DNA from 2 places in the Halalkalibacter sp. HAAS-P013 genome. Region 1 is predicted to be linked to the other one. Evidence: a T-box and tRNA genes for the amino acid it is inferred to sense, from the RefSeq annotation. Region 1 holds a T-box; the other holds one or more tRNA genes.

What was found. A T-box is a leader RNA that pairs with one kind of tRNA and senses whether it is charged. The one in region 1 lies ahead of serS (serine--tRNA ligase), so its partner is inferred to be a tRNA-Ser.
Region 2: it has a tRNA-Ser gene. The T-box ahead of serS (serine--tRNA ligase) is inferred to sense a tRNA for this amino acid. The anticodon was not compared.

The regions. Positions count from the first base shown of each region.
Region 1 is NZ_JBWQTU010000032.1:5,088-9,245, forward strand. It holds gene AC1FXP_RS22570 (D-alanyl-D-alanine carboxypeptidase family protein) at 1-432, shown strand, start outside; gene pdxS (pyridoxal 5'-phosphate synthase lyase subunit PdxS) at 623-1,507, shown strand; gene pdxT (pyridoxal 5'-phosphate synthase glutaminase subunit PdxT) at 1,539-2,117, shown strand; T-box leader at 2,119-2,333, shown strand; gene serS (serine--tRNA ligase) at 2,415-3,695, shown strand.
Region 2 is NZ_JBWQTU010000002.1:363,241-367,398, reverse strand. It holds gene AC1FXP_RS05775 (NfeD family protein) at 1-198, shown strand, start outside; gene AC1FXP_RS05770 (DUF1189 domain-containing protein) at 303-1,070, opposite strand; partial or broken gene AC1FXP_RS05765 (Na/Pi symporter) at 1,248-1,493, shown strand; gene AC1FXP_RS05760 (PhoU domain-containing protein) at 1,496-1,681, shown strand; tRNA gene AC1FXP_RS05755 (tRNA-Asn) at 1,874-1,948, shown strand; tRNA gene AC1FXP_RS05750 (tRNA-Met) at 1,953-2,026, shown strand; tRNA gene AC1FXP_RS05745 (tRNA-His) at 2,047-2,122, shown strand; tRNA gene AC1FXP_RS05740 (tRNA-Ile) at 2,127-2,203, shown strand; tRNA gene AC1FXP_RS05735 (tRNA-Ser) at 2,225-2,317, shown strand; gene AC1FXP_RS05730 (undecaprenyl-diphosphate phosphatase) at 2,366-3,178, opposite strand; gene AC1FXP_RS05725 (superoxide dismutase) at 3,453-4,061, shown strand; gene AC1FXP_RS05720 (MFS transporter) at 4,153-4,158, shown strand, end outside.

The DNA.
Region 1 (4,158 bases):
AATAATTTCTCAACTGCTGAAATCGTAGGCGCGGGTTATGCTCCTGAAGGTTTAGACATTCTTCCAGTAGCAGCCGGTAAAGAAAGAGAAGTAACCATTTCTAGTGTCGACCCTTTAACTACGGTTGTTCGTAATGGTGAAGAAGATTTATATGCAACTGAGCTTGTCCTTGATAACAACGTGTTAAATGAAGATGGAGAGATTGTTGCTCCATTTGAAGCAGGAGCTGAAGTTGGAACCCTTTCCCTTGTTTACACAGGAGAAGGAGACGAAGACTTTCTATACCCAACACAGCGTGCTGAAGTATTAGTTGTGACAGACTCTGCTGTTGAGAAATCTGGTTGGTTCTCAATGACAATGCGTGCAATCGGTGGTTTCTTCTCAGGTATTTGGAATGGTGTAGCTGATACAGTAAAAGGTTGGTTTTCATAATAAAAACAATAAAACGGATTTTTAGAGGGCATTGAAAAAGTAAAAATATCTTTTTCATGCCCTTATTTTGTAAAGGATCCGTTTTATGCTAAAATAAAAACTGAAAATTTATGCGAAAAAACTCGTTTTAAGGTATACTAATGTAGGATAATCATTCAACTTTAGACGAACGGTATAGGAGGATATACAAATGAGTCAAACAGGAACAGATAGAGTCAAAAGAGGTATGGCAGAAATGCAAAAAGGTGGCGTCATTATGGACGTTATCAACGCTGAACAAGCAAAGATTGCAGAAGCTGCAGGAGCGGTTGCAGTCATGGCACTTGAGCGTGTACCAGCTGATATTCGTGCAGCGGGTGGAGTAGCACGTATGGCTGATCCAACAATTGTTGAAGAAGTACTAAATGCAGTATCAATTCCAGTAATGGCAAAAGCACGTATTGGTCATATCGTTGAAGCACGTGTACTTGAAGCAATGGGTGTTGACTACATTGATGAAAGTGAAGTATTAACACCTGCTGACGAAGTATTCCATTTGTACAAGCGTGATTTTACTGTACCTTTCGTATGTGGAGCACGTGATTTAGGAGAAGCGTCTCGTCGTATTGGTGAAGGTGCATCAATGATCCGTACAAAAGGTGAGCCTGGAACGGGTAATATTGTAGAGGCTGTACGTCACATGCGTATGATCCAAGGTCAAATTAATAAAGTCAAACAAATGTCTACTGATGAGTTAATGACAGAAGCGAAAAACCTTGGTGCTTCATTTGACCTTTTATTACAAATTAAAGAAACAGGTAAACTACCTGTCGTTAACTTTGCAGCAGGCGGAGTAGCGACTCCTGCAGACGCTGCACTAATGATGCAGTTAGGTGCTGACGGGGTATTCGTAGGTTCTGGTATCTTTAAATCAGACAACCCTGAGAAGTTTGCTCGTGCAATCGTTGAAGCAACGACTCACTACGAAGATTATGCATTAATTGCTGAGCTTTCTAAAGGACTTGGTACAGCAATGAAAGGTATCGAAATTTCGACTCTTAACCCAACAGAGCGCATGCAAGAGCGTGGCTGGTAATTTAAGCTTGGTGTAAGGGAAAGGATTAGTAATGGTTAAAATAGGTGTATTGGCACTGCAAGGGGCTGTTAGAGAGCATGTGAACTGCTTAGAAGCTCCTAATACAGAAATAGTCGTAGTAAAAAAAGTAGAACAGCTCAATGATGTAGATGGATTGGTACTTCCGGGTGGAGAAAGTACGACAATGCGCCGTCTTATTGATTTATATGGTTTTTATGAGCCTTTAAAAGGGTTTGCTGCATCAGGTAAACCAATGTTTGGGACATGTGCAGGTGCCATTTTAATGGCTGGACAAATTGAAGGACAAGATGAGGGTCATTTGGCTGTCATTGATATGAAGGTACAGCGTAATGCATTCGGTCGTCAACGTGAAAGTTTTGAGACAGATCTTCATGTAACTGGAGTAGGTGAAGATATTCGTGCTGTCTTCATCCGAGCCCCACTTATTTTAGAAGTGGGGCAAGATGTTCAAGTTCTTTCAAAGTATGGGGATGAGATTGTTGCTGCAAGACAAGGAAACTTCCTAGCATGTTCTTTCCATCCTGAGCTTACAGACGACCATCGTTTCCATCAATTTTTCGTTTCAATTGTAGAAGAATCAAAACAATAAAGATAATGCGTAGATAAGGATTAGTACATACAATGTGCTGTACAGAGAGCCGGTGGATGGTGCGAACCGGGGAGTGCTTGTATGGAATCCACCTTTGAGTAGAAGTATGAAATCTTCTCGGTAGGCAGCCGTTATTGCTAAAGCGGCTTTAAGTAGCAGGAAAAGCACCTGCTACTTTGCAACAAGGGTGGTAACGCGGGTGCTCTCGTCCCTTCTTTTTATAGAAGGGGTGAGGGCTTTTTTTTATCCAATATAATTTGGTAGAATAGGTAAGATAAGATAAGAGGAGGACAAGAAATGTTAGATGTAAAACGACTACGAAAAGACTTTGATGATATAAAAACGAGACTTGCTACAAGAGGTGAAGATATCTCTGGATTAGACCGCTTTGAAGAGTTAGATGAAAAGCGTCGTACCATTATTGTTGAAGTAGAGGAGCTAAAGAATAGAAGAAACCAAGTATCTCAAGAAGTAGCGCAGTTAAAGCGTGAAAAACAAGATGCAGATCATTTAATTAAAGAGACAAAAGAAGTATCAGGAAAAATTAAATCATTGGATGAACAGCTGCGTAATACTGAAGAAGAGTTAGAAGGAATTCTTTTAACAATTCCTAACGTTCCGCATGAGAGTGTTCCAGTAGGCGATACAGAAGATGATAATGTCGAAGTCCGTAAATGGGGAGAGGTACGTTCTTTTGGATTTGAAACGAAAGCTCACTGGGATTTAGCAACTGATCTGGGAATCGTTGATTTTGAACGAGCTTCTAAAGTGACTGGAAGCCGCTTTGTCTTTTATAAGGGATTAGGGGCACGCCTAGAACGTGCGTTGATTAATTTTATGATGGATCTACACCAAGATGAGCATGGGTATGAGGAAGTGCTTCCTCCATATATGGTGAATCGCGCAAGTATGACAGGGACAGGTCAATTACCAAAGTTTGAAGAAGATGCTTTTAAAATTCAAGATTTGGACTACTTCCTTATCCCAACTGCAGAAGTACCAGTAACAAACTTACATCGCGATGAAATATTAACGGCAGAACAGTTACCAATAGCATATACAGCATACAGTGCAAACTTCCGTTCAGAAGCAGGTTCTGCTGGCCGTGATACACGCGGATTAATTCGTCAGCACCAGTTTAATAAAGTGGAACTTGTACGTTTCGTGAAGCCTGAAGATTCTTATGAAACACTTGAAACTCTAACAGGACATGCTGAGAAAGTACTTCAGCTTCTGAAACTTCCATACCGGGTATTAAGCATGTGTACTGCTGATTTAGGTTTCACGGCTGCTAAGAAGTATGATATTGAAGTATGGATTCCAAGCAATGACTCTTACCGTGAGATTTCTTCTTGCAGTAATTTTGAAGATTTCCAAGCACGCCGAGCAAATATTAAATATCGTTCGGACCCAAAAGCAAAACCAGAATTTGTTCATACATTAAATGGTTCAGGTCTTGCAGTCGGCCGTACAGTTGCTGCGATCTTAGAAAATTATCAAGAAGAAGATGGAACTGTTGTGATTCCAGAAGTGTTACGCCCATATATGGGGAATGTTGAAAAGATTACGGTTAAGTAAGTTTATAAAGGGCCGACTGCATGAGTGTGCAGTCGGGTTATTAATGCTTCAAAATGAAATAAATTGCTAAAAACTAGTTGTCACTAGCTTGAGTCTTTTGTTTATTAATACTATAAAAAGCTAATGCCGTAATAAATAAAAAAGTTGAGATGGATAAAACAATTCCATTCCATGCCCCATTAAAAAAAGCAACATTGATGAGGGTCAAGAGGTGCATTGAAATAATTATTAAGAGTAAAAGTGTCGTTGTTTTCAAAGAATCACACCTTTTAATTAAGTCTCTATAATAATGATATCGTAAATGAACAAAGTAGAGAAGTAGAAATGGAGAAAGGTGAGAGAGCGAAACCATTGCTTCGATCATAAAGAAACCAGGTCAAAGAGCGACCATTAGCTAAAGAGGAAGCAGATATAGTGGCAATGCTCCACTCGCCGTGCGCCTTTTGAGAAACCCACTCAAAAG
Region 2 (4,158 bases), on a different contig from region 1:
TACCATCAACTTGTCGGAAAAAGAGGAAGAACAATCAGTTCATTCAGGCCAACTGGTACGGTCGAGATTGAAGGAGAGCAATATAGTGCAACAAGTGGTGGAAGTTGGATTGAAGCAAATCAGGATATCATTGTCATGTCGGTAGATGGTACAAGAATTTTAATTAAACCATTAGAGGAAGAAGAAAAGCAAGAGTAGGAGTATCTAGGAGTATCAATGTAGTGAAAGGTATGTTAGGAGGGGTTATCCCACTTTGGGGATAACCCTTTATTTAAGTTGTTGTAAGGTCCTCGTCTTTTTAGCTAGGATGTGCTGCGCTTAGGAATAGGGATAGACCTAATCGCTACAAGAACAATTATAAAGGTTGATAATGCAAACGCAGTAAACGGTATAGGGAAGATAAGAATATCTATCCAATATAGTAAGATGACCGGCAGTGTGAGTGCGTGTGCGGTGATAATCCACGTATGGCGATATTCTAACTTTCTTTTTCCTTTAATAAAAAGAGCTAGAAAAGCTAGAATGGTAATACTTAAAAAGCCTAGACCAGCAAGTCCTACAAATAATAAACTTGTTATGATCGTTAATAAGATCGGCAAGAAATTTAAAAGTTGACTAATACGAAGTGAGAGATCTTCTTTAGAAAGCTCCTGTAAGCCGAGGAGTGAATAAGAGATCGATTGAATTTGTCCATGCGAGATAAAAAGAAATTCCCTTTGCTGTAATGCAATACCCTCGTCTAGCTCCAATAATTCTCTTTCTGATAACGAATTAGCAGGGTCAATTAGGAAAAAGCCATCACTCACTTCATCGGTAATGTAGACCTCTTCCTCTTCCAAAAATAATGTACCTTCAACTAGATGAAAGTCAGGTAAATCATTTTCTAAAATACGATCAAGCTGTTGTACGCTTGAAACAATAGTAATATTTAAAGAGATAAAATAAGGGATACTCGCAATAAATATAATCATTAAGACAAATCCAATTGTTGTCGTTATTGGTCGAAAGCGAGAATATGCAATCACTTTTCTATTGTAGAAGCTTTTAATAAACCATTCCCAGTAACTCATTTGTTCACCTCTTTCATACTCCGTTATTTTAACGAATTGCGGTTAAAAATGCTATCATTGAATTTCAATTACAGAGGGCTTTTTGAAGAAAATCATGAATTATTGAAATAAAGATGATTTTTAATAATTTATAGTTTACAAACCCTTGATGAATGCTTAATAACAGACAGGGTGTTCATGTTTTTTGGTGAACTTGGTATTTTCCTTTTTGGTATTAAATACAAGGGGGATGGGTTACAAAAGGTTGCTGGTGATGGATTGCGAGATGTTCTAGATAAGTTTACGACAAATCCTGTTATGGGGGTATTTGCAGGACTATTTGTAACGGTACTTCTTCAAACAAGTACGGGGACCACCGTCTTAACCATCGGTCTTGTTAATGCAGGTTTTATGACTCTCAAGCAAGCGATTGGGGTTATTATGTTTTGGAGAAAGAAGAAAAAATAGACAAAATGGAAAGAAAGCTTAGAAAGCAGCATATTCAACGAGTGAATGATGGGAAATGTTCTGGTTCAGCTGGAATTGTTTTTGTCGATATTGTTAGTAATTTAGAACGGATCGGCGATCATTCTGTTAATATTGCTGAAGCCGTAATTGGTGAAGACCACTAATTTAAGTAATCAAGGTGCCCTTAAGTATAGGGGTACCTTGATTTTTCTCTAAAAGTAGGCTTGTTTAATTATTTGAAGTATGGTAAGTTATAGCAGGATTAATGTTATGAAATATTTTCTATTTAATTTCCGGAAAAGTGTTGACGTAATTTGAAGAGCATGTTAAGATAATTCTTGTCTCTTAATTGATATTCCACAGTAGCTCAGTGGTAGAGCTATCGGCTGTTAACCGATCGGTCGTAGGTTCGAGTCCTACCTGTGGAGCCATTATGGCGGCGTAGCTCAGCTGGCTAGAGCGTACGGTTCATACCCGTGAGGTCGTGGGTTCGATTCCCTCCGCCGCTACTTTAATTAAATGTTTTAAGGCGATTGTGGCGAAGTGGTTAACGCATCGGATTGTGGTTCCGACATTCGTGGGTTCGATTCCCATCAGTCGCCCCATAGAGGACCCTTAGCTCAGTTGGTCAGAGCAGTCGGCTCATAACCGATCGGTCGTAGGTTCGAGTCCTACAGGGTCCACCATGATTTTTACAAAGTTAATTCGGAGGAATACCCAAGTCCGGCTGAAGGGATCGGTCTTGAAAACCGACAGGCGGGTTAAACCGCGCGGGGGTTCGAATCCCTCTTCCTCCGCCATATATATTACATATTCAAGGATCTCGTGCTTAGAGGTCCTTTTTTGTATTAAATAAACCTCCATGTGAAAATCCCAAGTCCAATACAGAAAAAAGCGAAATATGTTAACTTAGTGTTTTTTAACATCGAAATAAACCATTTAATCCCTATTAATGCAAAAATAAATGAAGATATAAAGGCAACGAATAAGGAAAAGAGACTGATCTGTGTATGGCTTTTTATTAAATCTGGTAATTTTAATATGGTCATACCGAGGAAGACGGGAATAGACAGAAGAAATGAGTAGCGAAGTGCAGTATCTTTACACAAGCCTAAGCAAAGAGCGGTGAATAATGTACTCCCTGTTCTTGATATACCTGGGATTAATGAGAGAGCTTGCCCTATTCCGATAATTATTCCATCCTTCCAGTTTAACATTGATAGTCGTCTTATCCCTCCATTTAATCCATGTTCTATTAATATTAGCGATAATCCAGTAATAATGAGAGAAACTCCAATAGTTGCAGAATTAGTTAATTGTTTTCCGAGAACCGACTCGATCATTTTCCCAGCTGAAATAGTTACAATTGTTGATATAATCAATAAAAGTACGAATCTGTAGTTTGCTTGTGCTTTAATATTTTTCGTTTGAATATAGGTTATAAAATCTTGCAGGATCTTACATAAATCGCGACGAAAATAAACAATAACAGCTAAAACAGAAGCGAAATGTAAAAAGGTTTCAAATGCCAGTTTGAAATTTTCTCCAATAGGTATATCAAGTAGCCTTTGGACTATTAGCATAAGCGCTGTACTTGAGATTGGCAAAAATTCGGATATTCCTTGAATAAAACCTATAATTAATGCTTGCCACCAATTCATACTGTTCCTCCATTAGTAATTGAAAAAGGGTTTGTACATGTTTATGTCTGGGGATTTTTGTTATGACGAAATTGAGTTTAATTCATCTAGAGTAAGGGTAGAGTAAATGTGGTTACATTATTTAAAATTACCTGAGCATAATCATTGCAAGAATGTTCAAATTTTGGTAATGTATGAATTGGAAGACTTATGAAACAAAAATGTTGCAAAAGTCCACATTTTTGGAGTACATACTCCGCCAATAATCAGATTCACATTTGAGGAGGAATTTAACATGGCATATGAGTTACCGCAATTACCTTACGCAGCAAACGCACTAGAACCTCATATTGATGAGGCAACAATGAATATTCATCATGGTAAGCACCACAATACTTACATTACAAAGTTAAATGCAGCACTTGAAGGTCATGATGATCTTGCTAGTAAAAGCATCGAAGAGTTAGTTTCTAATCTAGATGCAGTACCAGAAAATATCCGTGGTGCTGTTCGTAACAACGGTGGTGGACATGCTAACCACACTTTGTTCTGGGAAATCCTTAGTCCAAATGGAGGTGGCAACCCTACAGGTGAACTTGCTGATGCGATTACTTCAACATTTGGCAGCTTTGATGCATTCAAAGAAGAATTTGCAAACGCTGGTGCTAACCGTTTTGGTTCTGGTTGGGCTTGGCTAGTTGTTGATGGTGGTAAGCTTGCTGTAACAAGCACTCCAAATCAAGACACTCCATTAATGGAAGGCAAGACTCCAATTTTAGGTCTTGATGTTTGGGAGCATGCATATTACTTAAACTACCAAAACCGTCGTCCTGATTACATTAATGCATTCTGGAATGTTGTTAACTGGGATGAAGTTGCAAAACGTTATAACGAAGCTAAATAAAGAATACAAAAGGCCCTAAGGAAAAACCTTAGGGCCTTTTTGTATAACCGGTTTTTCAAGTGACACACTACTTGTGAGGGTGGTGGAGTCGGTGAAT